Regions from separate parts of the Blautia sp. HCP3S3_B11 genome, predicted to be linked through region 1. Evidence: riboswitches for the same ligand, from Rfam matches in the RefSeq annotation. Region 1 holds a riboswitch; each other region holds the start of a gene.
What was found. A riboswitch is a leader RNA that binds a small molecule or an ion and turns the genes downstream of it on or off. The one in region 1 is predicted to bind FMN.
Positions count from the first base shown of each region.

Region 2: another riboswitch for FMN. It lies ahead of ACTNC0_RS03175 (LysR substrate-binding domain-containing protein); the one in region 1 lies ahead of ACTNC0_RS04730 (ECF transporter S component).
Region 3: another riboswitch for FMN. It lies ahead of ribD (bifunctional diaminohydroxyphosphoribosylaminopyrimidine deaminase/5-amino-6-(5-phosphoribosylamino)uracil reductase RibD); the one in region 1 lies ahead of ACTNC0_RS04730 (ECF transporter S component).

Region 1 is NZ_JBQHVP010000005.1:11,585-22,328, reverse strand. Features, by position in the region: gene ACTNC0_RS04735 (hypothetical protein) at 594-1,085, shown strand; FMN riboswitch at 1,207-1,340, shown strand; gene ACTNC0_RS04730 (ECF transporter S component) at 1,496-2,131, shown strand; gene ACTNC0_RS04725 (NUDIX hydrolase) at 2,347-2,961, shown strand; gene ACTNC0_RS04720 (glycoside hydrolase family 3 C-terminal domain-containing protein) at 3,034-5,454, shown strand; gene ACTNC0_RS04715 (MATE family efflux transporter) at 5,494-6,828, shown strand; gene ACTNC0_RS04710 (MATE family efflux transporter) at 6,887-8,227, opposite strand; gene ACTNC0_RS04705 (ROK family transcriptional regulator) at 8,641-9,753, shown strand; gene ACTNC0_RS04700 (zinc-dependent alcohol dehydrogenase) at 10,095-10,744, shown strand, end outside.
Region 2 is NZ_JBQHVP010000003.1:88,686-99,429, reverse strand. Features, by position in the region: gene ACTNC0_RS03200 (pyridoxal phosphate-dependent aminotransferase) at 1-671, shown strand, start outside; gene ACTNC0_RS03195 (sedoheptulokinase) at 668-2,020, shown strand; gene ACTNC0_RS03190 (hypothetical protein) at 2,260-2,745, opposite strand; gene ACTNC0_RS03185 (Rrf2 family transcriptional regulator) at 3,088-3,522, shown strand; partial or broken gene ACTNC0_RS03180 (pyridoxamine 5'-phosphate oxidase family protein) at 3,733-4,124, shown strand; FMN riboswitch at 4,149-4,260, shown strand; partial or broken gene ACTNC0_RS03175 (LysR substrate-binding domain-containing protein) at 4,307-5,089, shown strand; gene ACTNC0_RS03170 (LysE family transporter) at 5,179-5,763, shown strand; gene ACTNC0_RS03165 (MMPL family transporter) at 5,909-6,175, opposite strand; gene ACTNC0_RS03160 (MMPL family transporter) at 6,187-7,398, opposite strand; gene ACTNC0_RS03155 (TetR/AcrR family transcriptional regulator) at 7,594-8,169, shown strand; gene ACTNC0_RS03150 (sulfite exporter TauE/SafE family protein) at 8,342-9,118, opposite strand; gene ACTNC0_RS03145 (TetR/AcrR family transcriptional regulator) at 9,302-9,847, shown strand; gene ACTNC0_RS03140 (hypothetical protein) at 10,089-10,280, opposite strand.
Region 3 is NZ_JBQHVP010000014.1:88,774-99,517, forward strand. Features, by position in the region: partial or broken gene ACTNC0_RS12360 (GH36-type glycosyl hydrolase domain-containing protein) at 1-369, opposite strand, end outside; gene ACTNC0_RS12365 (hypothetical protein) at 795-995, shown strand; gene ACTNC0_RS12370 (phosphopentomutase) at 1,108-2,313, shown strand; gene ACTNC0_RS12375 (HD domain-containing protein) at 2,392-2,955, shown strand; gene fliB (flagellin lysine-N-methylase) at 3,003-4,259, opposite strand; gene ACTNC0_RS12385 (putative hydro-lyase) at 4,304-5,122, opposite strand; gene ACTNC0_RS12390 (diguanylate cyclase domain-containing protein) at 5,347-5,637, shown strand; gene trpS (tryptophan--tRNA ligase) at 5,709-6,770, opposite strand; gene ACTNC0_RS12400 (AAA family ATPase) at 7,042-8,532, shown strand; FMN riboswitch at 8,618-8,732, shown strand; partial or broken gene ribD (bifunctional diaminohydroxyphosphoribosylaminopyrimidine deaminase/5-amino-6-(5-phosphoribosylamino)uracil reductase RibD) at 8,978-10,086, shown strand; gene ribE (riboflavin synthase) at 10,067-10,714, shown strand.

The sequences.
Region 1 (10,744 bases):
AAGTATTTATGCTAAACCCATTAAAGCATATTCTCAGGAGTTCGTCAATTATCAAAGAAGATTATAAATTTTATATTCGATAGTTGGCTACGTTACTGTAAGGAACAAAAATAACATTTGTTCATAAGTGAGAAAATTATTGTTGCTGTGGCGTAAAACATATACTGCCAGTGAATGAAAAGCTGATAAGAGAAGGGTATAATGAGTGTAATGAAGAATGAGTGAATTGGAAGATGACCATTGACTGATATAGCGAAATCTGATAGATGAAAAAGAACAGCAGTATTCTGTTTATTATAATGGAGAACTGGATAATATTTTCGAGGATGACACGGTAGAAGTAACCAGTCTACCGTTGAGAAAAAGTTTATTTGGGAATACCAATGGCGGGGAAATGCAGGTTGTTGTATTAGCAGACTGCAAGGTCAATAATATTAATCAGGCAGAGTGAGTTTATTAAACTCTTTTGCTTGATTTGTGTTATAATTCTTTTATAGCGAATAAATTGCAGATCAAACAGGGAGGAAATCACTATGCGAAAGAAAATGAAACAGATATGTTGTATATTATTATCCTTGATAATGTGTTTAGGTATGCCAATACCAACAGTGGCAGCTTCGTCAAAATATAAAACTGCTGTTGCAAGTTACAGGCAGTTGATCTGGCAGTCTGGAGGAGACTACAAGATTGTAGATCTCGATGGAAACGGAGTGCCGGAACTAGTAGTATATAATAGTTCAAAATGGGCTAACGAAGTATATACATATAATGTAAGTACAGGTAAAAAGAAATGTGTAAAAAGTGTTAGCGTAGGAAAAGGATATAATATGCGGGCACAGTATTCTAAGAAAAAACATCAGGTAGCATTACCTACAGCTAATACAGGTGGAAATTCCTTATATATCTATAAGATTAAAGGACAGAGTGCAATAAAATCACTGGAAGCAGAATATCTTAATGGCCGTTATGGAAGATTTGATCCGGCGTACAGACAGGGATATAAGATTAACGGAAAAAGAGTCAGCTATGCAACATATAAAAAGAAAGTTTCTTCTGCTCTTAAAGGATTTATATCTATAGGATAATCCAGTTATTGTAATTGCAAAAATATCGGATATTGTTCAAAGTTTGGTAAAACTCAGAAAAAAATCACAAATGATATTGAAATAAATGCCTGTATGTAGTATAATCAGACGCAGATAAAAGAAAATTCTTCGGGGTTGTGGTGATCAGCATCAGCTGAGATTCCCTACCGGCGGTTATAGTCCGCGACCCGCTTAGGCGGCTGATCTGGTGGAATTCCAGGACCGACAGTATAGTCTGGATGAGAGAAGAACACGCGATATTTACCATACGTGCTCATTACCCCGGATATATAATCCGGGGTTTTTTATATGTTGAAGAAAATCTTCATTATATAAAAAGCTTGTGGAATTTTCTTTTAACAGGATATGAGATATATCCATAAAGAATAATTTCAAAGGAGAGAAACAGTATGAGTGAACAGGTATTAAGAAATGGAAATGCGATGGCGAGAAGTAAGACGAGGACTATCACACAGATAGCCATGCTTGGCGCTATCGCAGGAATTTTAATGAATCTGGAGTTTCCGCTTCCTTTCCTGGCACCGACTTTTTATCAGCTGGATTTTTCAGAAATCCCGGTACTGGTTGGCTCATTTGCAATGGGACCGATCGCAGGTGTACTGATCGAGTTGGTGAAGATTCTTGTGCATCTGGTAACAAAGGGCTCTATGACAGCAGGTGTAGGCGATGTGGCAAACTTCATCTTTGGATGTACATTTGCAGTTCCGGCAGGTCTGATCTACCGTTACAAATCTGTTAAGAGCAGAAAACATGCAGTGATCGGAATGGCAGTTGGAACCGTACTTACAGCAGTAGTTGCATGCTTTATCAATGCATTCGTGTTACTTCCGGCATACGGAAAGGCTTTTGGAATGCCGGTAGAAGCATTTATCGAAATGGGAAGTGCAGTACACAGTTCTGTAAATAATCTTCTTACATTTGCAGCAATGATCATTTTCCCATTCAACATATTCAAATATGCTCTGACATCCCTGATCGTATTCCTGATCTATAAGAGAATCCGTGTAGTTCTCAAGGGAGATTGATTTTATATCTGATAAAGAATAAATTGGCAATCCAATAAATAAAAAAGAAGAACAGTCGTATGATGAAAAATCTGTGGCTGTTCTTTTTATGTGCAAAAAATAATTACGGAAATTTTCAGACAGACTTAAAAAAGATACGATAATATGGTAAGATAAAACAGACGATATAAACATCAGAATGTGAGGTTTATGAATAGCGAAAGGAAGTATCCATTATGGGACAGATACATAATATTGAGAAACTGACAGACTGTAAATTTTTGAATTTGTATCATTTAAATGCAACAAGCATTCACAACATTCCTGTGTCATATTTTGTGGCATCCCGTGCGAAGAGTATTAACGAATTAAAAATAAAAACAGGTAAAAATACTCCGGATGGTGTAATTATTTACAGTCTTTACGGAGAGAAAAAAGACAGGGTTGTATTGGTACGTCAGTACAGATATGCAATCGGCGGATACATCTATGAATTCCCGGCAGGTCTGGTAGAACCGAACGAAGAATTCCATGAGGGTGCAGTAAGAGAAATGTATGAGGAAACAGGACTGAAATTCACACCGCTGAAAGTAGATCCTGCATTTGAGAAACCTTATTTCACAACGGTTGGCATGACAGATGAATCCTGCGCAACTGTTTATGGATATGCGGAAGGTGAAATCAGTAAAGATGCACAGGAAGACACAGAGGAAATTGAAGTTGTACTTGCTGACAGAGAAGAAGTAAAGAGGATTCTGCGTGAAGAAAATGTAGCAATCATGTGTGCATATCAGCTTATGCATTTCCTTCGGGATGAAGAACCTTTTGCATTTTTGAAGGAAGAACTTTAACCAAATCAGGCAAGTAGCGAAGCGGATGATTTTATCTGCTTGATTAAGGAGAATTAAGGGAGGATTAAAATAATGGCAAAATGGCAGAGAAGCTTTTTTCAGCCGGTGCTTCCGCTGGGAGAAGATGGACGGAGAGTTACAGGAAGTAAAGAACACATTGCACTTTCCAGAATGGCAGCAGGAGAGGGAATGGTCCTTCTGAAAAATGAGAAAAATACACTTCCGATCCGGAGAGGGACGAAAGTCGCACTCTTTGGTAAGGGTACTGTAGACTACGTAAAAGGCGGCGGAGGAAGTGGCGATGTAACTGTAGAATATATCCGTAATCTTTATGAGGGCATGAAGATTAAAGAGGATGAGGGAAAAGTAGAAGTTTTCGATAAACTTGCGAAATATTATGAAAAAGATATTCAGAAACAATACGCAGATGGTGCAGTACCAGGTATGACAGTTGAGCCGGAGCTCCCGGATGAACTTCTGAATGAAGCGCGAGAATATACAGATACTGCAGTAATTGCCATTTGCCGTTTTTCAGGCGAAGGATGGGACAGAAAATGTGAAGCAGCACAGGATGGATACGTTCTTGACGGAGAGGAAAAAAGAAACTCCGAGTTGTCAGCGAAGATTTTTGAAAACGGTGATTTCTGCCTGACAAATGCAGAGAATGCCATGGTAGAGAAAGTAAAGAAAGCATTCCTACATGTAATCGTAGTGATGAATGTTGGCGGTATCGTGGACACGAAATGGTTCAGAGACTGTGATGAGATTCAGTCAGTACTGATGGCATGGCAGGGCGGTATGGAAGGTGGTCTTGCAACAGCAGATATACTTTGTGGTGATGTTAATCCATCTGGTAAATTATCCGATACTTATGCAAAAGATCTGGAAGATTATCCATCCACAGCAAACTTCCATGAGTCTGCATTCTATGTAGATTACACAGAAGATATCTATGTGGGATACCGTTACTTTGAAACAATTCCGGGTGCAGCGGAAAGAGTAAATTATCCGTTTGGGTTTGGACTTTCCTATACAGACTTCGACTGGAAGATGACTGGTGCTTCCGAAGAAAACGGTGTGATCACGGTTCTTACTGAAGTAACCAATACAGGAAAAACAGCAGGAAAAGAAGTTATCCAGCTCTATTACGGAGCACCACAGGGGAAACTTGGAAAGCCTGCGAAAGTACTGGGGGCATTCAAAAAGACCAGTCTTCTTCAGCCGGGTGAACGTCAGATCCTTACCCTGAAAATTCCTGTGAATCAGATGGCATCCTACGATGATCTGGGTAAAGTATGCAGATCAGCCTATGTTCTGGAGGCAGGAGAATATGCGATCTATATCGGTACAAATGTAAGAGATGCAGCGAAGATCGACTTTACATATGTAGTAAAAGAAGACACAGTAACTGAGCAGTTAAGCCGGAAAGCAGCGCCATATCATCTTCAGAAACGTATGCTTGCGGACGGTTCTTATGAGGAACTTCCACAGCGTGAATATGTGGAAGAAGAAGGACTTCCGAGACAGGATAAATATGCCATCGGTCTTCCATGCCCTGATACAAGAGGACAAAAAGGAATAGACTTTCTTGATTTTCTTGATTCCAAGGGAGTTCGCTTCTCTGATGTAGCAGATGGTAAAATGACATTGGATGAGTTTATGGATATCCTGACATTGGATGACTGTATCAATCTCCTTGGCGGACAGCCAAACACAGGATGTGCCAATACATTTGGAATGGGAAATCTTCCGGAATACGGAGTCCCGAATGTGATGACTGCAGACGGACCAGCCGGACTTCGTATTCTTCCGAAATGCGGAGTGAACACAACTGCCTGGCCATGTGCCACACTTCTTGCCAGCACCTGGGATGAAGAACTGGTAGAGAAAGTTGGTAAAGCAGGAGCAGAAGAAGTAAAAGAAAATAATATCAGTATCTGGCTTACTCCTGCCTGCAACATCCACAGAAGCCCGCTCTGTGGCCGTAACTTTGAGTATTATTCTGAAGATCCGTACCTTGCAGGAAAGACAGGTGCAGCTATGGTAAGAGGCATCCAGTCTCAGCATATCGGAGCAAGTGTGAAGCATTTTGCAGCCAATAATAAGGAGACAAACCGTAAGGATTCTGATTCCAGAGTATCAGAGAGAGCACTCCGTGAGATTTATCTGAAACAGTTTGAGATCATTGTAAAAGAGGCTCATCCATATACAATTATGTCCTCTTATAACCTGATCAACGGCATCCACGCTTCAGAGAACAAAGAACTCCTGACAGGTATTCTCCGGGATGAATGGGGATTCGACGGACTGGTTACAACAGACTGGTGGACCTTCGGAGAGCATTACCGTGAAACAAAGGCAGGAAACGATATCAAGATGGCAGCAGGATATCCGGAACGCATAAAAGAAGCTTACGAAAAAGGTTTTATTACTGAAGAAGAAATCTGTCGCAGCGCAAGAAGAATCCTGAATATGATTCTGAAAATTGACTGATGAGTATCACTAATATTTTATACAGGAGCAAAAAAGATAATGGATGAGCGTAAACGAAGTTTAAGAAAAGAAATAGTCAGGCTGGCACTTCCGATCGCACTTCAGCAGTTCATGACAGCCCTGGTCGGAGCATGTGATGCGATCATGCTGGGAAAGTTAAGTCAGGATGCCATGTCAGCCGTATCACTGGCTACACAGGTTACTTTTGTATTTAATCTGTTTATGTTTGCATTTATGGCAGGCGAGAATATGTTTGTGGCACAATATTATGGAAAAGGGGATTACATAGGTATTTCCCAGGTGTTCAGCCTTGTGACAAAGATTTGTGGATGTATTGCAGTAGTATTTCTGGCAGGAACCCTTTTCTTTCCGGAACAGCTCATGAGAATCCTGACAAATGAGGAAACTCTGATCGTTCTGGGAAGTGAGTATTTAAGAGTCATCGGCATTTCCTATGTGTTTTCGGGAATTGCACAGACTTTCCTGGCAATCATGAAGAACTGTGGTTCAGTAAATATGAGTACCCTGATCAATGGGGTTATGGTAATTCTCAATATCGCATTGAATGCTGTTTTCATTTTTGGCCTGTCCGGCTTCCCGAAGATGGGGATTAAAGGTGCTGCACTGGCAACCGTACTTGCAACAGTTGTGCAGTTCCTGTGGAGTGTTGGTTATGTATTGTGCAGGATTAGAGCTGTGAAATTCAGTCTCAGAAGCTGTGAGAAAAAGTTATTTGGCCGTTTCTGGCAGAAAGTCGTTCCGTTATTGATCAATAATCTTGCATGGGGAATAGGTTTTTCCATGTATTCTGTGATCATGGGACATCTGGGAACGGATGCTGTTGCCGCCAATGGAATAGCGAATATTTCCAAAAATCTTGTTGTATGCTTCTGCCTCGGACTTGGAAATGCAGGCAGTATCATAGTGGGAAACCGTCTTGGTGCAGACCGTTTGCAGGAAGCAAAAGAGGTAGGCGAGACACTTACCAAAACTGCGATTATTGCAGGAATTGTATCAGGTCTTGTCCTGATCGCCTTATCCCCATTTATCACAAAAATGGTAGATCTCACCCTGACAGCCCGCGGATATCTGCAAAAAATGCTGCTGATCTCTTCCTATTACATCGCAGGAAAATCAGTAAACTGTATGACAATAGGAGGAATCTTCGCAGCAGGCGGAGACTCCAAATTTGGAATGCTGTGTGATTCTGTAACTCTGTGGTGTATCATTGTTCCTCTGGGATGCATCTGCGCATTTATCCTGAAACTGCCGGTTATGGTTGTCTACTTTGTACTCAATCTGGACGAGATTATTAAACTGCCGGTGGTCTATAAACATTATAAGAAATATAAATGGATTAAGAATCTTACATAATTTTACACGCTTCACAGGCACATATACCGGATATCCGGGACTATGTGCCTGTTTTGTTTTAATGATATTTATGCATCCGTACATAATAGCTGATGCATAAGATCACAGTGGCTCCGCTCCATGCTGCAATCTCTGCAAAGAAAATACCGTCCTGTCCGATAAAATGGGGAAGAATCAGTGCAGCACTGATACGCATGACAAATTCAGCCATACCACTTACCATAGGCATTAAGGTATCTCCCAGCCCCTGAAGTGCAGATCTGTACACGTACAGAAAGTACAAAACCCAGAGCATGGCAGCCATAATAGAGAGGTATTTAAAAGCAATTGCCAGTACCTGCTGTGTCTGCTGCGGTTCACCTGAGATGAAAAGTGAGAGAATATTTTTTCCAAATAAAAACATGGCAGCAGAAATGATCAGTGAGGTAAGCAGGGAAAGCAGCATACTGCTGCGGACGCCTTTTCTGATCCTGTCAATCTTTCCGGCTCCCAGATTCTGACCCACATAGGTAACGATGGCATATCCATAGGAAATAGCAGCCATTTCCAGCAGACCATAAAGCTTGTTTGTAGCTGTAAATCCTGCCACAAAAAGGAAACCGTAGCCATTGATCACATACTGGACTACCAGACCGCCCACACCGATGATGATATTCTGGAATACAACAGGAATACCAAGTTTCATCAGGCGGACATTCATACCGGAGGCAGGCATAAAATCTGCTCTGGTCAGATGAACAATATCAATTCTGCGTAAAATCAGAAAACAGTAAACAGCAGAGAAGCTCTGTGCGATTACAGTTGCGATTGCTGCTCCTGCCACACCCCATCCGAAGCCTGCCACAAAAAGGAGGTCCAGTGAGACATTCAGCACAGATGCGATGATCATTGCAGTCAGTGGTGTTTTACTGTTTCCCATAGCCCTTAGAGCAGAGGCAAACATATTATAGGCTGCTGTGGCCGGGATTCCACAGAAAATGATGCGCAGATATAACAGAGACATTCCGATAATATTGGAAGGTGTATGCAGCCATGTTAATACCAGCGAGGCAAATGACTGGCTGAGAATCAATACTCCGGCTGCGATGAATGCGGTCAGCCGGTAACTGTGAGTCAGAGATTTACGCAGATTTTCGAAATCCTTTGCCCCATAATATTGGGAGAGCTGAATGGAAAATCCCTGAGTGAGTCCTGTGGATATTCCTGTGACAACCCACATCAGAAAGTCAACAGCACCCAGTGCGGCAAGAGCCTCCACACCTGCAATCTGGCCAACAACCATGGTATCCATCATTGTATAAAGCTGCTGACAGATATTTCCCAGCATCAGGGGAATTGCAAAAAGAATGATCAACCGCCCCGGTGAACCGGAGGTCATATCCTGAATCTTGGTTTTCATTAGTATAAAAGTTCCTTTCCGGAGCATATTTGAAAAGATTAAGAATAATTTTTCGAATATGCCCTGATATTTACATTGATAATTTTATACCATTAACACGAAAAATGAAATATAATATTTTATCCGGATGATATAAGTTTATCTGTTATCGTAACCGCATATTTGTTACTGTTCACTCCGTGCCCAGTAACACGCTTCACGATGCACAGAATTTATGCTATTTGCATAAATTCGCGCGGTATGTCTCGGGATTTTGGCATTCTCATGCCAAAACACCTCGCGGGATAGTGGCGTGTGAACAGTAACGCATATTTGTTGCAATACACTCTTGGGAGACAATGGCTATTTACAAATATGACAATAACAGGTATCATTCTTTTATAAATACATTCATAAAAGAAGGTAGAAACAGAATGAGCGGACTGGAAAAGAAATTTGCCACGAAATCAAAAATCGTAAATTATATTACAAATAGAGAATCCACATCAAAAGTGGAAATATCCAAAGAACTGAATCTGAGTATGCCAACAGTTCTGTCTAATGTAAAAGATTTATTGGAAAAAGGCATCATAATAGAAACTGGAGAATATGAATCCACAGGAGGAAGAAAGGCTAAAAGCATTGGAATCAATCCATCCTATCGTTATGCAATGGGAATTGTGATCACTGCAAATCATCTGGGAATGGTGCTGGTAAATCTGAAGTATGAGATCGTGAAATCAGAGAGGATCCGTCTGAAATTTGTACCTGATATGTCATATTGCAGTCAGGTGGCAGATTTTGCGGCGGAATTTCTGGATCATATGAATGATGCAGAACAGAAAGAAAAGCTTCTGGGTGTTGGAATCTCTATTCCGGGAATCATTAATCAGGAGCAGAAACTGGTGATAAAATCCCACGCACTGAAACTTGAAAACTATAGTCTCAGTTTCCTAGAACAGGCATTTTCTGTCCCGGTTTATTTTTCAAATGATGCCAATGCAGCAATGATGGCGGAAGATATGAACACCTATCAGAATGCAATTTATCTTTCGTTGAATCAGACTCTTGGCGGTGCATTCTGCATAGGGGGAAAATTGTTTTCCGGAGAAAATCAGAAGGCCGGAGAATTTGGACATATGATACTTGTACCTCAGGGCCGCAAGTGTTATTGTGGAAAATCAGGTTGTGCAGATGCTTATTGCGCTGCAGGTGCACTTGTTGGTGAGTCAAAGGATTCTGTGGAACAGTTTATGCAGCTGCTTCAAAACAATGATGAAAAGGCAGAGAAGAAATGGGAGGAATATCTTGACTACCTTGCGATCCTGATCTCCAATCTTCGCATGGCATATGATATGGATATCATTCTTGGAGGTGAAATGGGTGGATATCTCTCAGATTATATGATACCTCTTGGGGAAAAAGTAATGAGGTATAATGGATTTGATCATGATCTGAGATATCTGAAAAACTGTTCTTATAAAAAAGAAGCCTCAGCTGTAGGTGCAGCAAAGCATTTCCTGCAGGATTTTATCGGAAAGATATAGCCGAGGGCATTTTAAATCACTGATGATCTGCTGATATACCATAGTAAACAAATATCTGAATATAAAAAATACCCTGATTACAACAAAGAAATGTTGTGATCAGGGTATTTTGTTGTTGTGCGGGAATTCAGCAGATAATTATAAGGAGCGTTATAGTAACATCTGCATAAAAATAAAATCTATACTTTGTGCAACTGGTAGAAATGAGAAATATTTTTAAATGTTTATTGACAAATTTAGAGACTTGAATAATAATGTAATTACTTTAATAAAATATTTAATAAAAGATAATAAAAAACTAGAGGTTCAAAGTACATTCAACAAACAAGGAGGAAAATATTATGTTACAGCAGGTTATGACAAATCCAGGAGAAATTATTTTCAGAGAGGTTCCCGTACCAGAGATTAAAGACAACCAGGTTTTGGTTAAGATTATGAATATCGGTATCTGTGGTTCTGATATCCATGTATATCACGGAAAACATCCTTTTACAAAATATCCGGTAACCCAGGGACATGAAGTATCAGGAGAAGTGGTAAAAACAGGTGATGCAGTAACAGAATTTCATGTGGGACAGAAAGTAACAATTGAGCCACAGGTATATTGTGGACATTGCTATCCATGCCGTCACGGAAAATACAATCTCTGCGAAGAGCTGAAAGTAATGGGATTCCAGACAACAGGAACTGCATCCGAGTATTTTGCAGTTGATGCATCAAAAGTAACACCGATACCGGAAGATATGTCTTATGAAGAGGGCGCAATGATCGAGCCTCTGGCAGTAGCTGTTCATGGTGTTAAACAGATGGGCGATGTAACAGGAATGAATATTGTGGTGATAGGAGCCGGTCCGATCGGAAATCTGGTAGCGCAGTCTGCAAAAGGGATGGGAGCAGCTAAAGTTATGATCACAGATGTCAGTGATCTTCGTCTGGAAAAAGCAAAAGAGTGTGGAATTGACGTATGTGTCAACACAAGGGATAAAAATTT
Region 2 (10,744 bases), on a different contig from region 1:
TGATCGTAAATACACCTCACAACCCGACCGGTGTTGTATATTCCGAAGAAACCATTAAGAAGCTGGCTGCAATTCTTGAGAAAAAACAGCAGGAATTCGGCAGTGTGATTTATCTGATTTCTGATGAGCCATACAGAGAGCTGGCTTATGACGGTGTAGAGGTTCCGTATCTGACAAAATATTATGACAATACTATTGTTGGCTATTCTTACAGTAAATCTCTGTCCCTTCCGGGAGAGCGTATTGGTTATCTGGTAATTCCGGATGAAGCAGATGGCAGTGAAGAACTTATCACTGCAGCAGCTATTGCCAACCGTACCATCGGATGTGTCAACGCCCCATCCCTGATGCAGAAGGTGATTGCCAAATGCGTAGATGCAGAAGTGGATGTAGCTGCATATGACAAGAACCGCCTGGCATTGTATAATGGTTTGAAGGAATGCGGATTCGAGTGTATCAAACCGCAGGGTGCATTCTACCTCTTTGTGAAATCACCGGTAGCAGATGAAAAAGCGTTCTGCGAAGCTGGAAAGAAATATAATATTCTCATGGTTCCGGGAAGTTCCTTTGCCTGCCCGGGTTATGTGAGACTGGCTTACTGTGTATCCTATGATACAATCATCAATTCCCTGCCGGAGTTTAAGAAACTGGCAGAGGAGTTTGGACTGTGAAAACGGCGGGGATTGACATTGGGACAACAACGATAAGCGGTGTTGTTCTGGAAAAAGAGGAAAACGGACTGGCAAAGATTCTGGAGGCAAAAACTGTAGAGAACGGTTGCTTTATCGAAACCGGAAATGAATGGGAAAGAATACAGTATGCAAAAGAAATTGTAGAAAGAGCAGTGAATCTGCTGGATTATTTCCTGGAGAAGTATCCGCATGTTGAGCGGATTGGGCTCACAGGGCAGATGCATGGAATTGTCTATGTTGACAAAGAAGGAAATTGTGTCAGTCCGTTATATACATGGCAGGATGCCAGAGGAAGTATCTGCGATGGAGATCAGATTCCTTTAACAGAAGAAATCCGGGAAAGATGTCAAATCCATGCTGCTTCAGGATATGGGCTTGTCACACACATTTATAATATCAGACATAATCTGGTTCCGGATTCGGCTTTGAGCTTCTGTACAATCATGGATTATTTTGGAATGTATTTGACAGGGCGTAAAAAACCATTGGTACATGTGAGCAATGCGGCAGGTTTTGGATTCTTTGACAGCCATAAGATGTGCTTTGAAAAAGAAAAACTGGCTGAAATGGGAGTGGACGTAAATTGGCTGCCTGATGTCTGTACGGGAATAGAAAAATTGGGTACATACAGAGGACGGACAGTTACAACAGCAATCGGAGACAACCAGGCAAGCTTCCTTGGAGCAGCAGGTGATGAGGAGAATATATTACTGGTCAATATGGGAACCGGCGGACAGATTTCTGTTCTTTCCAGTCAGTATTTTTCGGGAGATGGAATTGAGGCAAGACCTTTCCTAAATAGGAAGTATCTGCTTGCAGGAGCATCTCTGTGTGGCGGCAAGGCATATGCGCTTCTGGAACAGTTTTTCCGAAAAATTGTAAAAGAAGCGACCGGACAGGAGCAGCCATTATACAAAGTAATGGAAAAGATGGCAAGAACAGGGAGAGACCAGAATAGTGAAAGAACTGAAAGTCGAAAGATTAAAGTTGAAACAACATTTGACGGTACGCGGGTAAATCCGGAAAAAAGCGGCAGTATTACCCAGATCTGTTCCGAAAACTTTACACCTGAAGATTTTTGCTATGGTGTTCTGAAGGGAATGAGCACAGAACTGTATCAGATGTATATGACTATTCAGAAAGGAATCGGCATAAAGATCAGGCGTATGATTGGTTCCGGGAATGGATTGAGAAAAAATCTGGTACTGTGTGAAATTATTGAAGATATGTTCAAGGCAGAACTTGTTCTGGCAGAATGTGAAGAGGAAGCTGCGACAGGAGCGGCAATGAGCAGTAGTATGTATAACTATAGCAACTCCACCAGATAATAAAATGAAGCAGTGAAGTGGATTGTGAATATCCGATTGACTCATACGATTTATAATCTGTTTTGCTTCTTTTGGAGAGTAATAAGTATCCGGATCCATATTTGTAAGAAAATCCTGAAAAATTTGCAGCATAAAAGGTTCCGTGATCGAAAAACACATATGCGCCCCTGAATTTGTCTGGTAAGTGAGTGAACAGGTATTTCCGCAAAGACACATGCGGAGATTTTCAGACAGATGATTCAGAGGTTTTTTAAGATTCGATAGGCACCATCATTGCAGCATTGAGCTATTTCACGGAGAATACGAATTCGCTGTTCAATGGTCAGAGGATGATAAAATGTTGATGGAATTTCTTCAAATAAACCTTCCTGCAGAAAACGTGTCATTCCATATTCTGTAAAATATATGATAAATTTTCCATCTTTAATTCGCTTTATATTATCAAGGAACAAAGCATCAGCCATGGATATAACTGAATCAGTCATGGGAAGCTCATAATTAAAAATATCTTTCAGCAGATCTTTGCGCAGGAAAGGAAGAATACAGGCTTCCGGCTGAATGTCTAATATTACATCAGCAGAACTTCTCGAATTGGAAACAAACTGAAACAGAGATGGTAAATCATCTGCAGCCAGTGGAAAGGTCTGAAATACAGACTGACACAGATCCTGATGTGAACGAAACAAATTCCATAATGCCTGTAAAATGTCTGGATCCTGATACAAAATTCCCATCTGATAATCAGAGGAACCGGATGGAATGTGCGGATTCCAATGTCAATATGGATAGTATCAGCAGAAACAGGGTATCTGCTGTCGGAACAGAAAAAGTTTCAAAATAAATCAAAAAATATTGATGAAGTCTACTAATCAGTGTATTTTCGTTGTATAATGATTTTATCGTACAGGGTCACTTTCCTTTGTAATGTTTTGGTCAAACTCATTATACATCAGAAAGCCCTGTACGATATTTTTTTATGAAAAAGTTGTAAAGTGGTGAACAATAATGTAACCATTGAAATTACATCTGCTTTTTGATATGATTACTGTCAAAGAGAGGTGTTTATAATGCAGATTTCAAGCAGATTTACAATGGCAATCCATATGTTTGCCTGTATAGATACATTTTCGGATCAGAAGATGACTAGTGATTTTATGGCAGCAAGCATTGGAACTAATCCGGTGATTGTTCGTAAAATATTGCAACAATTAAAGGCTGCTGGTCTTATTGAAGTTGCAAGAGGGACAGGCGGTGTGACAATTACCAGACCATTGGAGCAGATTACATTCCTTGATGTGTATAAAGCAGTGGAATGTGCACCAGATGAAGAACTGTTTCATTTTCATGAAAATCTCAATCAGAAATGTCCGGTAGGAAAGAATATTCACCATGTTCTTGATAAGAGACTGTTAGAAGTACAGAGGGCCATGGAGGAAAAGCTTTCAGAAATGACACTTGCTGATGTGAAAAAAGATATTGCAGTGTATACAGAGGAAGAGTAGCCTACAGAAGGCTTCGGATGAGTGATTATATCATCACAATTTCCGAAGCCTTTTTCATTTGTTGTAATCAATGTAAAACCGTTAAAGGAAGTTGTAACAAAAAAAGTTACAAAAAATGATGTAACTGTTGATATTATATCAAACAAATGATATAGTACAAACATGAGATGTAACAAACAGTGTTACAACAAATTAAGGAGGTAATTTAAAATGCAGAAAGTAGTAGAATTTTTACAGAAAAATCCAGTTCAGTATTTAGCAACAGTCGGAAGAGATGGAAAGGCAAAATGCCATTCATGTTCTGCTTTGAGCAGGATGGAAAGCTTTGGTTCTGTACAAACAACACAAAGGATGTTTACAAGGATATGTTAGCAAATCCTGAAGTAGAAGTTTCTGCTTCTTCGCCAGAATATGCATGGATTCGTATTCATGGTAAAGCAGTATTTGAGGACAACAAGAGTGTAAAGGAAGGATGCATGAATAACTCTATCGTTAAGGGACAGTACCAGACAGCAGATAATCCTATTTTTGAGGTATTCTATCTTGAAAATCCTCATGGTGTAATCGCAGATTTCTCTGGAAATCCACCTTATGAATTTTAATAATAGGTAATCAACAGAAAAAATTACAGTCTTCGGGGCAAGGTGTAATTCCTGACCGGCAGTATAGTCTGCGAGCAAAAGCTGATATGGTGCAATTCCATAACCGACGGTAAAGTCCGGATGAGAGAAGATATGATAAAACAAGTCCCGCAGGAAATCCCGTCCTGCGGGCTGTTTTAAATTCAGGCATCACCATTTTTCTCCGCAGCAGAACAGGAATTACTCTGACAAAAGAAGGTACTGAATTTCTCGGTTATGCCCGTCAAGTGATACAGCAAATGGAGCTGTTGGAGGATCGGTATATTACAAACCTGCCAGAGAAGGTGACATTTGGAGTATCTTCTCAGCACTATACTTTTACGGAAAACGCTTTTGTGGAATTAGTCAAGCGCTTTGGACAAGAACGATATGCCTTTTATTACAATGAAACCGGAACACATCAGATATTGGATGATGTGAAAAATCGTGTCTGTGATTTGGGCATCCTTTATTTATCACATGAAAACGAAGTCGTCATGCGGAAAGCGATAGAGGAAAATCATCTGGTGTTTACCGAGCTATTTGCAGCAAAGCCTCATGTTTTTTTGCAAAAAGATCACCCATTGGCATCGAAAAAAGTAGTTTCCGTTCATGACCTTGCACCTTATCCACGGTTAAACTTTGTGCAGGGAGAGTATGAATCTGTCTATTTTTCAGAGGAACTATTCAGCTCCATCCCGGTGGATAAGGAAATCCGGGTCAATGACAGAGGGGCTATTGTCAACTTCATGCTTGGACTGAATGCCTATACTATTTCCAGTGGTATTTTCCCGAAATATTTGAACGGAGAAAATATCATCTCCGTTCCGCTTGCAGAAAATGAGACAATGCATATTGGATATGTGCTGAATGAACATCAGGAATTAAGCGAACTTGGAAAAAGCTATCTGGAAGAATTGCGGAAATACGCTCCAGTCAATCCATAGTCATAGGATATGGATAATCATATAAAATAGGTGTTATGTATGCACCGCTGTCTGCTGATATAATAATAGCAGAAAGGTGGTCGATGATTATGCCTATGGCGGTACTGAGCAATTTTCTGATTTATTGCATTATAAATGCCTTTACGCCTGGACCGGGAAATATTCTGGCATTAAATACCGTAACAAACTATGGATATAAAAAAGGAAAGCCGCTGTTCTTTGGAATTTTTGCAGGCTACTATGTAGTGCAAATCTTATGTGCAATTTTTGTATATGGGGTTAATTCTTTGCTTCCGAATGTAATGGAAGTGATGAAGTACATCGGAGCAGCCTACATCCTGTGGCTTGCGATTCATATTGCTTTCAGTAAGCCGACCTCAGAAAACACAGAGCAATCCGCATCGTTTCTGAAAGGCTTCATGCTGCAATTTGTCAATGTGAAGATCTATATGTTCGGAGTTACCGCACTAACGGGTTATGTTTTAGGATATATGTCCTCTTTTCCGGCTTTGCTGTTTTTTGAGCTGGTTATTGCAACGATCGGAACGATCGCAACCTGTACTTGGATTGGCTTGGGCGTACTGATTCAGAAGTTTTATCTGCGGCATTTCCGTGTCATTAACATTATCCTTGCACTAACATTACTGGAGTGCATTTGGGGAATGTTAAGATAATTGTTGCTTTGAACGCAATTCTAATTAATAAATTCAAGTTTGAAAAATTGAGAAATCGTAAAATTGAAGAAAAAAGAAAAGCACAGTTCTTCTTAGCTTATCGGGAACTGTGTTTTTCTGTAAATAAATACTTTTAATTAGCCGATTACGGCATGCAGATACCATCTGATAGATACAAAAAGCATGGAAGTACAAACAGCACTGCAATCATGGAAAAAACAGTTCCTCTTCCCAGAAAATAGCCAAGCTGTGACAATAGTCTATGGGTAGAAATAACTCCAAGCAGAGTTCCAACTGTTGCCATTGTAATTCCGGAAGTCAGTACAGATACCGTAACATTGGAAACAGTCTCCACAATACTTTCCTTTTTATTAAGCGTCTGTCTGTTTTCTTTATACCGTTCAGTAAACAGAATTGCATAATCTACAGTGGCACCCGGCTGGATGGAACTGATAATAAGATATGCAATATAGAAAATCGGATTACCACTAACATAAGAAACAGCCAGATTGCAGTTTCAATGGTCAGTACCAATATAATCGGAAGTATGAGAGATTTCATTGTAAACAACAATACTATAAAAACTGCGCCAATTGTCAGCAGATTTACTTTCATCATATCTGCCGTGATGGTATCCATCAGATCATAAGTACTTACTCCTTCGCCTGCCAGATAATATTCATCTGGATAATACTGTTCTGCAATTTTTCTGATTTTTTTTACCAAAGCAAAAGTTTCTTTCCCTTCATAATCAGCCGACACATTCATCGCAATACGGTCATATTTTTCAGACTGAAGTTTTGTCAGAAGCTCCTTGGGAATAGAACTTGCAGGAATTGCCGGGCCTATCATTTTCCGAAGTGCTGTTATGGAATTCATCTGTGGAAGAGCCTCAAGTTCATCCAAAAGCTTCTCTTCTGTTACAGTGTTATCCTTTGGAACCATAAGCACATAATTGTCGCTTTTTCCAAATACTTCTTCAATCTTTGACGTATCCTTTCCAAGCCTGGTTTCACTTCCAAAGATATGAGAAGAACCAAAATAATAGGAATTATTGTTGCTGCCTATGAATGCAGGAATAATCAGACAGATAAAAATAATCCCCATCGGATACATAATCTTGTGGATTATTTTCCCAAAACTTCTGAAGGAAGGCATAAAAGACTTATGTCTGGTTTTATCCATCCATTTAAAAGTAACCAGAATTAGTCCTGGCATAAAAAGAAATACTGTCAGAAGGCTGATTACAATTCCTTTTGCCAGTGCAAGTCCAAGATCAGGACCTATTCTGAAACGCATCATTATGAGTGCAAGGAAACCAATAACTGTAGTTAGTCCACTGGATAAAATTGAACTCGTAGAAAGGACCAGTGCATTTTTCGACTCTGCATTTTTTCTGCATTCATCAAAACGATGAATCAGGAAAACAGAATAATCCAGAGACACAGCAAGCTGAAGAATATTTCCGGCTGCATTAGTAACAAAAGAAATTTCACCAAAGATAAGGTTCGAGCCTGTGTTAATAATGATTGCCACTCCAAGTCCTATAAGTACAACCAGCGGTTCCAGCCAGGACGTTGTGGTAAGCGTAAGAATCACCAACAGAAAAAGCCCCGCCTCGTTTTTCTTCTTCAATGCTCACCTGAAATAAGGCATATGTACAATTAAATAGCAAATGTAAAATAATTGACATCTCTCAAAAAATGTCCACAAAATTATTTTATAAATGTCCAGTTCTTCCGATCCGTGGAGCTCCTTGGACTGGTATCTTGTTGCATACTTCGTAGCTCTGGAAAACAGACAATCACACTATAGAAAAAGGAAGACATTATGGCTAAGGATAAAGATTTAAGATTTATAAGAACGAATCAGATGCTGTGCAGTTCATTTACGGAACTGCTTGATAGAAAGAAATTTGAAGATATTACAGTAAATGAAATATGCGAGAAGGCATTGATCCGAAGGGCTACCTTTTACACTCATTTTCTGGATAAATATGATTTTTTTGCTTATTTTGTACGGCAGAATCGGGACAATTTTATTAGCCGATTGACAGAAACAAACGAAGAAAAAAATCTTATGGATTTTTCCGTTCATATGTTTCAACAGATGGTTCACTATTTGTCAGAACATATGACAATGGTTCAAAATATTCTGAGCAGTAATGCTTTTTCCATTTTGCTTGATATTCTTGCAGAGGAAATCCAAATTTCCTTTTTGGAGGAACTACACAGAATAGATGCGGTAAAACTCCGGAAAGATATTGTGCCACAGGTTGCAGCTGCTTACCATTCAGGTGGTATTATCCAGATTTTACGTTACTGGGTTACTTCAAGAGACTCACTCTCAGAGGAACTTCTTGTGAAGCAGTATTCCATTCTTCTTGGAATGTTTCTGACAGAATAATGATCGAATCTTATTATATCTGATGTCTATCGCTATTAACAGTTTACTAAAAAAGAGCATGTGGAGAAAAGCCATATGCTCTTTTCCGTACTGAATTTCAGAAAAATACAAAATTTTCAAAAAATAATTTCTTGCTACTGTAAAACATGCACCATTATGCTGGCTATAGAATTCAACTTATATTGTTTACGATGAGTATCACTATACTCGTAAGAATCATGACTACTCCAACTGCACGGTTAAGGGTCTTTGCATCTGACTTGTTGGCTATTATAGCAGCGATTCTAGCCCAGAGAAGTGTGAATGCGGCGCATAGGACCATAATCGTAATGTCTGGCATGCCACCGATTGCGAAATGACTGATTCCGCCTGTAAGTGCGGTAAATACCATGATGAATACACTGGTTCCAACTGCCATGTGCATCTGATATCCCAGAAAAGAAGTCAGTACAAACAGCATCATCATTCCACCACCTGCACCGACAAATCCGCAGATAAAACCGACGAAAATGCCTCCTATAATCGCTTTCATTAGTCGCTCTTTGGCAGAACCGGCATTCATCTGTTCCCTTGTGGTTGTGACCGGTTTTAGGATAAAGCGTAGCCCGATGATGATCAGGGCAATCTGCATGGTACTGCCCATCGCTCTTTCGGGTAGAAAACTTGCAACAAAGCTGCCGATGACTGTTACGATCAAGACGCTAATCATCATGGGTAAACTGTTTTTGACGTCCAGATTTCCGCTCTTTTTGTAGGTGTAAGCACTGACAGCGCTGGCCAGTACATCGCTAATCAGACCTATTCCGACTGCTTCATATGCTGGGACACCCAAGAAAGCAGCCAGCATAGGCCCAATAATTGCAGCTGCACTCATACCGGCAAATCCGGTTCCAATGCCTGCTCCGGCTCCAGCAAGAAAACATATGAGTATTTTTAATAATAGTTCCATTGAGAGTGTCCTCCATTCGACAATTCATGTGTGGTAAATACTTGACATATATGCTACAGTTAGTATTGTAATATACAAATGTCGCACATACAAACGCCAGTTTTGACCATTTTGGAAGATATGAAACAGATACCTTTGTTTTGTCGCATAAAAATCAAAAAAAGGATGAAGAGGGATGTAGCAATGAAGGATGATCAGAGAATTGCATTGACAAAAAGGCTTTTGCGTGAGGGACTTTTACGTTTGCTCAGCAAAACTGATCTAAATAAAATATCAGTAACTCAGTTGTGTATAGAGTCCGGTATCAATAGAGCGACCTTTTATCGTCATTATGAAGAGCCTCGCGATATATTAAATGATATTAAGTATGAAATATTTCAGGAAGTTGCAGCATTTGCGGAAAAAGCTACATCTAAGGGTGACACGAGGAAATGGCTAGAACTTGCATGCTGCTACTTTTACGAGCATTCTGATATATTGAAAATTCTTTTTCGGTACAGGACAGATGATGATTTTGTATTGTTTTTAAATGAGAGATTTAATGAGCAGTATCCGAATCTGATAAATAAAGGATATTTTACTGATGTTGATGATGATACGATGAGACTTGGTACTTTTTATTATGCAGGTGGTATTTATTATATCCTAAGACAGTGGATTACAGAGCCAATCAATAAAACACCACAGGAAGTAGCCGTGCTGATGTGCCATTTTCTCAATGTAGATTAACTTGATAACTAGTGTGCCAACAAGTTGATTTCTCGAACAATCTTGCGTCTAAATTTCTTATTTCCGCGTTGTCGTCGGTCGCCGTAGCCACCGCTACGCCTCCTTCCTCCGCCTTGAAATAAAAAAATTTATCCTGCAAGATTGTTTCAAGAATCAATTTGTCGGCACACCAGGGATTTGTGAAATCCACATATTTTAAGAAAGAGCCTTCGCTTATGCGAAAGCCCCTTTTCTGCACACCTTACTTTTTCAACTTTAAGCCATCTCGGAATGCTTCGCCCACACGCTCGGTGACTTTATAATAGCCGTGGGTGTAGGGGTCAAATGCGATGGCGTTGACCTTAGACATATCAATTTTTCCACCCACCATAACGCTCTCATCAGCAGTGACATTGACCACCTTGCCGATGACGCCGCTATACAGCCCCGCCACTCACCTCCACGTGTTCTGTAGTGTGCCAGTCTTATAGATGAATAATATCAGAAGGAAGATAGATTAGAAAAGCGAAAGTTTGCCAAAGTGTTTCATGACGCATTGGTGCCTTTCGCAGAAAGGCGGATTATAAAAATGACAGATATTGAATAAGGGTCATATTTTTTTACTGTCCGATTTATTGTATGTTATTTTCCGGCATGTTCCGATATGTTTTGGAGCATGACGGAAAATTTTATGAAAATTGCAAAAAAATCCAGGAAAAAAAAGACAGCATTTTAAACGCTATGGAAAAAATGTAATTTTTGAAAAAACAATTATTGTAATAATCTCCCGGACGTGACATAATAAGAATGGAAAAGTAAAAGGCAGGTTAAATTCTGATTAGAAACAGGTAAAATAACCTGCTTACATTATGCGCCGATTTTCTGAGATGAGGTGGAAAATCAGGCAGACGACAAAGG
Region 3 (10,744 bases), on a different contig from region 1:
GTATTTTGTGTTAAGATGCTCATATACATTATTCAGCGCGATATCACCCTGTTGTGGAGTAGCGAGTCCGCTGATTACAGACCAGCTTTGAGGATTCAACCACATATTTGTTTCTTTGGCTTTAGCCTCGCCGATTCTTTCACCGGCTTCTGTGTAACCACGTACGAAACGATCGTTATCCCAGCAAAGTTGCTGAACTTTTTCACCAAATTTTTGCTGAGTTTTTTCCAGGTACTCGATATATTCTGTATCCTGTTTATGTTCTGCAAAGATTTTCAGAATCGTCATTGCATAATAGAACTGTAAAGCAACGAAAGAGGATTCTCCGTTTGCACCCAGACGGAGACAGTTATTCCAGTCTGCTTTTAAAGCTTTAAGTTCTTCTGCTACAGTGGTTTTCGGATCTGCATAAGTTTTTATCACCACAATAAGATGAAACATCAGCTCCAGCAAGACCGAAGAAACGTTCAGTTACATTTTTTCCGTTTACTTTTTCGTCCTCCGGAATTGCATCCAGATTTCCATGAATCTGCTGTGTGGTTCTGTTTTCTTCAAATAAAGTGCGGGAAATAAACAGGGAATACTGTAAATTAACCTGATCCTGCTCAGGATATAGATAAAATTGAAAATCTGTTAATGAATGTTCGTGGCTTTAATAAAATTATTGTAAATGCCGTAGATTATGCGGATGTAAAGGTATTTTGTGTAGCTTTATATCGGGCAATGGCAAAAGGTAAAGTTCAGCAGGAGCAACGATTGCATCAGCTACTTTTTCGGGTACAATCACACAGATTATGCCAACTTTGTACGGAGCAGCAATGCTTCATGCGGGTACAATTGTATTGGATTCTCTGCCGCATGGTTCCATTTTCCATGCATCAGCCGGGGCAATGGGAATGCCGATCAATGAGAGAATCAAATTGTTACCGATAGATATTCTGGAAGGTTTTATCATTGTGTTGGCATCGACAATCATATATGGAATTATTTTATAGTATTTGCAAATCTGGGGAATCGTGAAAGGTTCTCCGGATTTATTTTTGTAATAGCCTGAAAGTAGAATCTATGGTATGATAGAACCAGAAAATTAAGAAAGGATATGGTGAAATGGAAAAGTATAAGAGAATATTCGTGATCGTTCTGGATTCACTGGGAATCGGAGCGATGCCTGATTCAGAGAAATTTGGAGATAAGGGTGTAGATACTTTCGGACATATTCTGGAACGGATGGGAACTCTGGATATTCCGAATCTGCAGAAATTGGGAATGGTAAATCTTCATCAGGCAGGCAAAATGGAGAAGGTAGAGAATCCGATGGGACGTTTTATGCGTGTCAGTGAGGCCAGCAATGGAAAAGATACTATGACAGGTCACTGGGAGATGATGGGAATCAAGACAGAGAAACCATTTAAGACTTTTACAGATACAGGATTCCCGCCAGAGCTGATTGCAGAACTTGAGAAACGCTGTGGCAAACGTGTAATCGGAAATAAGAGCGCCAGCGGTACAGAAATTATTGAGGAGCTTGGCGAAGAAGAAATCAATACAGGTGCAATGATCGTGTATACTTCTGCTGACTCAGTTCTGCAGATCTGCGGAAATGAGGAAACCTTCGATCTTCAGAATCTTTATCGCTGCTGCGAAATCGCACGTGAGATTACCATGAAAGATGAATGGCGTGTGGGACGTGTAATCGCAAGACCATATGTCGGAAAGAAAAAAGGCGAGTTTAAGCGTACAAGCAATCGTCATGACTATGCACTTAAACCGACAGGATTAACAGCTATGAATGCATTAAAAGATGCAGGATACGATGTGATCAGCATAGGAAAAATCAATGATATCTTCTGCGGAGAGGGTGTGACAGAAGCATTGCACTCTAACAGCTCCGTACATGGAATGGAACAGACGATTGAGATTGGTAAGAAAGATTTCCATGGACTTTGCTTTACTAATCTAGTAGACTTTGATGCACTCTGGGGACACCGCAGAAATCCGGAAGGATATGGTCAGGAAATTGAGAAATTTGATAAGAATCTGGGCGTTCTGATGGATGAGATGACATCAGATGACCTCTTGATCATTACAGCAGATCATGGAAATGATCCGACATACACAGGAACAGACCACACCAGAGAATATGTACCATTCATTTCCTGGTCACCGAAGATGGAACAGGGTGGTCAGTTAGAGGAAGAGGATACATTTGCAATTATCGGAGCAACTATTGCAGATAACTTCCAGGTAAAAATGCCGGAGGGAACGATTGGTCATTCTATTCTTGATAAGTTAGAATCCCTGTTGAAATTGTGATGAGTAATAGACGGCAGGAATTTTACGGTTATCCTGTTTATATTGTAATAATTTAGCAGAAACATTAGGAGAAAATATATGGATAGCAGAGCATTTCTGAATTTTTTGAAGATAGCGGAAAGATTAAAATGTTATACCAGACATTCTTATACGTCTTCAGGCCGACATGAGAGTGTGGCAGAACACAGTTGGCGACTTACCATGATGGCATATTTTGTGCAGGATGAATTTCCTGAGGCAGATATTGATAAAGTAATTAAAATGTGTATGTTCCATGACGTGGGAGAAGCTATTACAGGAGATATTCCTGCATTTGAGAAAACTACTGCTGATTCTGAACATGAAAATTCTGTAATGGATGAACTGCTGGATACCCTTCCAGAACCGTACAAAACAGACTTGAAAGAATTGTTTGTTGAGATGGAAGCATTGGGAACATTGGAAGCTAAGATATATAAGGCGTTAGATAAATTAGAGGCATTGATTCAGCATAATGAAGCTGATCTTTCTACATGGATTCCACTGGAATACGATCTTCAGATGACCTATGGAACCAAAGAGTGTAGTTTTAGTGAATATATGAAGAATCTGCGGGATATGGTCAGAGAGGATTCCAGAAAGAAAGCTGGTATGGATAGATAATAAAAACTTGCTGTACAGAGGGAAAATACCAATGTACAGCAAGTTTTTTAGCAAATTTTTAATAGATTTTCAAATGAAAAAATTTCACTTTCTGACATTAATTCTTCAAACTTATTCAGGTTAAGGTCTGAATGTTCCAGCTCTCTGGAAAATTGATAGCAGATTTCAATCTGATCTTTCAGATTAAACTGTCGATTATTTTTCAGATATATTCCAACGTCTAATTCGTGGATAAATAACGTACAGACAACCGCCATTTTTACTTTTGCGAAAATCTTATCGTCATAAACAGCACCACAAAAATAGGTATAGATCCAGTAAACCAGAAGCTGTTCCTCCTGAATCTGCCAGTTCGGGTAGTAATAATCGAATTCACTTTTCTGATATGGATAAAGACTTATTTTTGCGGACGGATCATCTGAAATTCCTGTATATAAAGGAGTCAGAGATTCATTCAGAAAGTCTTTCCACCCAGGACGAAGGACTTCCATGGCAGGAACTATCGTCTGCCACATTTGCTGGAATAATTCTTTCGTTTTACAGGAATAATCTGGACAGCAGGTACTATCGTCTACATTTGAGGCATCAGTTATATTTGTTTTCTCTGAAGGATTTGCGGTATTTTCTTTATTATATTGATTCATTTTAAAATGAATTTTATTGCAAAATTCTTCTCCGTATCCGGAATCTTCATGGCGTTTCCTTATATCTTCCCATTTAAAAAGTTCATTTTTATCTACGCACAGCTGAAAATCATGTGCAATCGCAAGTATTTTCCACAGGCGTTTCTGCATAGGAATCGTTCTGTCCTGAATAATGGCTATCAGCATATCCCTCGTATCCATCAATGAAGTAAACAGAAGATAATCGAAGTCATCATAGATTTCTTCATGAGTTTCTTTTTCTCTGGTTATAAAGTTTGCTTTATTGTTCTGAGATAGAAGAATCCTTGCAGCCTCTGGGCAGGAAAGTGATAGAGAAATTTCGCGCAATCCCTCAAATTCCTCAATATGTCTGGGATAATTTCTGCATGTATTGCAGAACATTTTCGGACCTGCTTCTATATAAATATCACACAGATTATTTTCATTCAGAAATGCACAGCGACGATCATACTGTCGGAAAACGTGTTCTTTCCAGTCAATATCGTTATGCAGGCGGTTACGGAATGGACCTTTAAAGTGCTGATATTTTTTCAGAGTTTTATCATCAATAACGATCTGCCATCCTGCACAGCAGGTGTCAGGACAGGCACCTGCGATGCAGGAGAATTCTTTGTAATAATTTGGAAATGTAAATTGCATGATATTAAATAAAATTCTCCTTTTGGAATTGTAGATCAGAGTTATTATTTCTTTTTCATTTCCAGGTAGTCATTTAACTCAGCGTTAGGAATATCAGTAATAAACATATGTCCTGGGGCGTGAGTGATAACAATTGGTGGTTTGGCGTTCTCAATTGCTGCCTGCGGGGTTACGCCACATGGCCAGAATACAGGAATTTCACCATCGTAAATGTCTACAGCCTCACCGTAATCAGGCTTCATAATATCATCAACCCCGACTTCCTTCGGATCACCCATATGTACAGGTGCACCATGAACATTTGGCATTTTGAAAGTGATATCATAAGCTTTTTTTGCATTTTCCGGTGTCATAGGACGCATGGAACATACCATAGGACCAGAGAATGGACCAACAGGAACTGTATTGATGTTTGTTTTGAACATTGGTACATTTCGTCCCTGAGCAATATGACGGATTTCGATTCCCTCACGAATCAGTGCCTCTTCAAATGAGAAAGAACAGCCAATCAGAAATCCCACATAACCCTCTTTCCAATACTCGGAAGCATCTGTAATTTCTCTGGTAAATACGCCATTTTCATAAATTCGGTATTTCGGAATATCTGTACAGATATTTCCACCCTTCCCCATGTCATGTGTGTCAGGCTTTCCTTTGATGATTTCCAGTATCGGACATGGAAATGGATTTTTGTGTGCATATTCCTCAAAATCTGCTGCGTATTCTGGTGACAGGATTACGAGATTTGCCTGTGCATAACCGCGGCACATACCGGCGGTTGGAAAATCAATTACCCCCTTGCGAATCAGTTCGCGAACTTCCTTTGGGGACATGTCTACATAAGGTGTGATATCAAAAGCCATAATATATTACCTCCTGTTTCATACTTTACAATATAAAAGTATTGTACAGGAAACGAGATAGAAATGCAATAAATTTTGCTTGCGACAATGGAAAATTGGTAGCAGAAAATCTGGAATCTGCAGAGTAAATGGTAAAGATTTGGTTAAAAATAAGTTGAAACAACCAAAATATATTGAATGAATAATAAAAATATTGTAAAATAAAACGAAAAAGCCAAAATTTTTTGAAAGGAAGAATCGGCGGAGATGAGTTTAGTGCAATGATTCCCGGAAATGATGAAGACGGACAGTGGATTCGTGAACTGATTCAGAAGAAAAGTGCGGCATTTAATAAAGATTCCGATAAAGCGTATTATGTGGAATTATCAGTGGGATACACGATAGTTACATGCAGTAGCGGACTGGCAATCTCAGATGAACTGAAAGATGCCGATAAAGCTCTCTATGAGGAAAAAAAGAAACGAAGAAAATCTGTAAAGAAACAACTGGATTTAGAAAAAATAGTAATAAAATAATGCTAAGCAAAGAACAGGTTCAGACACGAATAATATATTTCGTATCTGAACCTGTTTTATATCCTGGGAAATTATTTAATCAGGCTATTATCGTCAAAGTAGTTGATCTGCATAGCAGAACGTACATCATGAAGTGTCTGAGCAGCTTTTGCCTCAGCAGCTTTACTTCCTTCTTTGAGGATATCATATACATCATCGAGATGCTGTTCCCAATGTTTACGTCTTTCGCGGATTGGAGAAAGCTCTGCCTGAAGTACTTTGTTCAGGAATTTCTTAACTTTAACATCACCCAGACCGCCACGTGTATAGTGAGCTTTCAGTTCATCCAAGTTCTGATATTCTGGCAGGAATTCTGCGAAATATTCCGGTTTGCAGAATGCATCCAGATAAATAAATACAGGGTTTCCTTCCACATGTCCCGGATCTTCCACGCGAAGATGATTCGGGTCTGTGAACATGGACATAACCTTCTTCTTAACATCTGCTTCTTCATCTGAAAGGTAGATGCAGTTTCCGAGAGATTTGCTCATTTTTGCTTTTCCATCAATACCTGGCAGACGTAAGCATGCTTTATTGGATGGCAGAATAATCTCAGGCTCTGTCAGAGTTTCGCCATAAACAGTATTAAATTTGTGTACAATCTCCTTGCACTGCTCGAGCATTGGAAGCTGATCTTCGCCAACCGGAACAGTAGTAGCGCGGAATGCAGTGATATCTGCAGCCTGGCTGATCGGATAGCAGAAGAAACCGACAGGGATGCTTGCCTCGAAATTACGCATCTGGATTTCGGCTTTTACTGTAGGGTTACGCTGTACACGTGCTACAGTAACAAGGTTCATATAATAAAAAGTAAGCTCTGTAAGCTCCGGAACCATGGACTGGATAAAGATAGTGGATTTCTCAGGATCAATGCCGCATGCAAGATAATCCAGGGCAACCTGAAGGATGTTCTGGCGAACTTTTTCAGGGTGTTCAGCGTTATCTGTTAATGCCTGTGCATCTGCGATCATAATATAAATTTCATCATATAAGCCGGAGTTCTGTAAACGAACACGCTCGGATAATGAACCAACATAATGTCCAACATGAAGGCGGCCTGTTGGGCGGTCACCGGTTAAAATAATTTTGCTCATTTTGCTCTCCTAAAAGTAAATTTCGATTTTCCAGAGAGTTTCTGGAAATTCTCAGTTACTATTATTATAAGGCCTGTGAATGTTACCGTCAATGATTTTGGGGGAATAAATCAGGATATAATTTATTGAATATTTATGCAATAAATACATTTACAGAATTGATTAAAAGAAAAGATTCTGCTAGAATAATAAATAGCTTCCGACAGGATTGCAGAGATGTGTAATAGAAATATGTCATGCATTGCATGATAAGATAAAAGGAGTATTTACCATGCCAGTATTTGATTTCAGCGGTGCTTCAGACAAGAAAACAGGCGTACAGTCTGAATGTACCTACACTACGTTCCAGTCCAATGAAAAGGAGACTTCCCCTGAGAAACCGATCATGATCTTGGATAACAGCAGCCGTCAGTGGAAACATCATTCCTGCGGTATTTTTACTAATCCGATCAAACGTACATCCTTTGAATTTAAAGAGGATGACGGCGTTTTCAGTGCAGATATCATCAGTATTGATTCAAGATTTGTAAGTCTTTTGAAATGGCTTGGGGAGAATCATATCAATGTGCGCCTTTCAGGAGAGAATAAAGAGAATGGTTATGCAGTTTATAAGATTCGTGAGACTGCTTTTGGCGGCGGCACGAAACTTTCCGCAGAGGACGGATTTCTTCAGTTTATGATCGAGAGACTTCTTGCAAGCAGTGCACCTGCAGAGATTGTTGAGGATGAAGATGAGGAAGAAACAGGGGACGAGATGAAGCTGACAAGCATTCAGAGCATCACTGATTTTATGACCTGCGCAGGCAGAACCCTGCCGGATAATATCCGTCTCTGGGCGAGAAGAAACCTTGCAGTTGCCCGTTCACACGAAGTATCTCCGGAGGAGAGACGTCATGCTCAGAGAGCACTTTCCATCATGATGAATGTACAGTGGAAGAGCAATTACTTTGAAGCAATCGATCCTCAGGAAGCCCGCAGGATCCTTGATGAGGAACTCTACGGAATGGAATCTGTAAAGCAGCGTATCATTGAAACAATCATCCAGATCAACCGTACCCATACACTTCCTGCATACGGACTTCTCCTTGTAGGCCCTGCAGGTACAGGTAAATCCCAGATTGCATACGCAGTTGCCCGTATCCTGAAACTGCCTTGGACAACTCTGGACATGAGTTCCATCAATGATCCGGAACAGCTTACAGGAAGCTCCAGAATCTATGCAAACGCAAAGCCCGGAATCATCATGGAAGCTTTCTCAGCAGCAGGAGAATCCAACCTTGTATTTATTATCAACGAGCTTGATAAAGCAGCGTCAGGCAAGGGCAACGGAAACCCTGCAGATGTACTTCTTACTCTGCTTGACAACCTTGGATTTACAGATAACTATATGGAATGTATGGTGCCCACAGTGGGCGTTTATCCAATTGCTACGGCAAACGATAAATCCCAGATCAGCGCACCTTTGATGTCCCGTTTCGCGGTGATCGATATCCCGGATTATACATCAGAAGAGAAGAAGATCATCTTCTCCAAATACGTTCTTCCGAAAGTCCTGAAACGCATGAGCCTGAAAGCAGAAGAATGCGTAGTAACAGAAGACGGTCTGGATGCCATCGTTGAATTGCATAAAAATACAAGCGGTATTCGTGATCTGGAACAGGCAGCAGAGCATATCGCAGCCAATGCCCTGTACCAGATCGAAGTAGATCACCTGACAGGTGTGACATTTAATGCAGAGATGGTAAGAGGGTTACTTTCCTGAAAAAAATCTTGACACGGATAAAGGTTGAGAGTATACTGTCAGACATCAGCAAGGTAAATTGCAAAAATTGCTGATAAAAATAAAATAAGATCTTCAGGGCAGGGTGCAATTCCCTACCGGTGGTAAAGCCCACGAGCCATAAGGCATGATTCGGTGCAATTCCGAAGCCGACAGTACAGTCTGGATGAAAGAAGATGACAGTAGAGATACAGAAGAATTAACTGATCTGTGAAAGCTGACTGCTCTGGAATAATAAGTTTATTCCAGAGCTTTTTTATATCATTTGAAGTAATTTCAGTGATGAAATAAAGAGTCAGATTCATTCATATCAAATATTAATTACCAGGCCCTGGATGTTGAAAAAACACCGGGGCTTTATTTTATGGAATTTTTATGGAATTGTTATAAAAGAACAGGAGATGATGGATTGAAAAACACAACGGATATGGAACAGGACAGGCAGTATATGAAAATGGCTTTGGAACTGGCGCAAAAAGGAATGGGTTTTACAGCACCTAATCCGATGGTGGGTGCTGTGATCGTTAAAAACGGAAGAATCATTGGTCAGGGATATCACAGAAAATACGGTGGACTCCATGCGGATAGAGAAGCTCTGGCAGCATGTACGGAAGAACCCGAAGGTGCATCTATATATGTTACTTTAGAACCCTGCTGTCATTATGGAAAACAGCCTCCATGCGTGAATGCAATCCTGGAGACCGGAATCAGACGCGTGATCATCGGATCATCAGATCCTAATCCGCTGGTTGCAGGAAAAGGAATCCGGATTTTGAAGGATCATGGAATTGAAGTAACAGAAAATATTTTAAAAGAAGAGTGTGATAAATTGAATGAAGCATTCTTTTATTACATCCAAAATAAAAAACCGTATGTGGTCATGAAATATGCAATGACTATGGATGGAAAAATTGCCGCTTATACAGGTGAATCCAAATGGGTGACAGGAGAAGCTTCCAGAATTCATGTACAGAAACAGCGACTGAAATATACAGGAATTATGGTTGGGGTGGGAACTGTGCTGGCAGATGATCCGATGCTCACCTGCAGACTGGAAAACAGCAGAAATCCTGTGCGTATTATCTGCGATTCCCATCTGAGAACACCACTGACATCTAAGATTGTAAGAACAGCAAAGACAATTCCTACAATCCTTGCAAGCAGCAGTAAAGACCAGCAGAAGATAAAGAATTATGAAGAGCTGGGATGCCAGGTTCTGTATGTTCCGGAGAAAACGGACACATAGATTTAAACAGATTAATGGAACTTCTGGGAGCTGCAAAGATAGACAGTATTTTGCTGGAAGGAGGGGGTTCTTTAAACTGGTCAGCACTGGAAAGCGGTATTGTTCAGAAAGTTCAGACCTATATAGCACCTAAACTTTTTGGAGGCGAAGAAGCAAAGACGCCGGTGGAAGGAAAAGGATTTCCTGATCCTGCCAGCGCAGTATTATTAAAAAACAGCGAAATGATCAGACTGGGAGATGATTTTCTTATAGAGAGTGAGGTGAAGAGAAATGTTTACGGGAATTGTTGAAGAGCTGGGAACTGTAAAAAAAATAAAAAAAGGAGCAAATTCAGCGGTATTTACGATACAGGCAGAGAAAATACTGGATGACCTGAAAACAGGAGACAGCGTAGCTGTAAATGGAATCTGCCTTACTGTAACTGCATGTCTGGAAAATGGTTTTACAGCAGATGTGATGCACGAGACATTGAACCGTTCTGCGCTGATTCAGCTTTCACCGGGGCAGCATGTAAACCTGGAAAGGGCAATGCCTGCAAACGGAAGATTCGGAGGACATATTGTTGCAGGGCATGTAGATGGAACGGGAAGAATCACAAAAATCCACAGAGATGATAATGCTGTATGGTACACGATTCAGACCTCAGACCAGATCATGAAATATATAGTCATAAAAGGTTCTGTAACAATTGATGGAATCAGCCTTACAGTGGCAAAAGTTTCGGAAAAAGATTTCTCTATCTCTGCAATTCCTCATACAGTAAAGATTACAGTTCTCGGAGAACGTAAAGAAGGGGATATGGTTAATCTTGAGACAGATATTATTGGAAAATATGTGGAGAAATTAATAACACCTGTGAAAGAACAGCCATCAAAAAGCAATATTACAAGAGATTTTCTGAGTAAGTATGGATTTTGACCAGATCAGATAAGCGGCCAATACGGATGA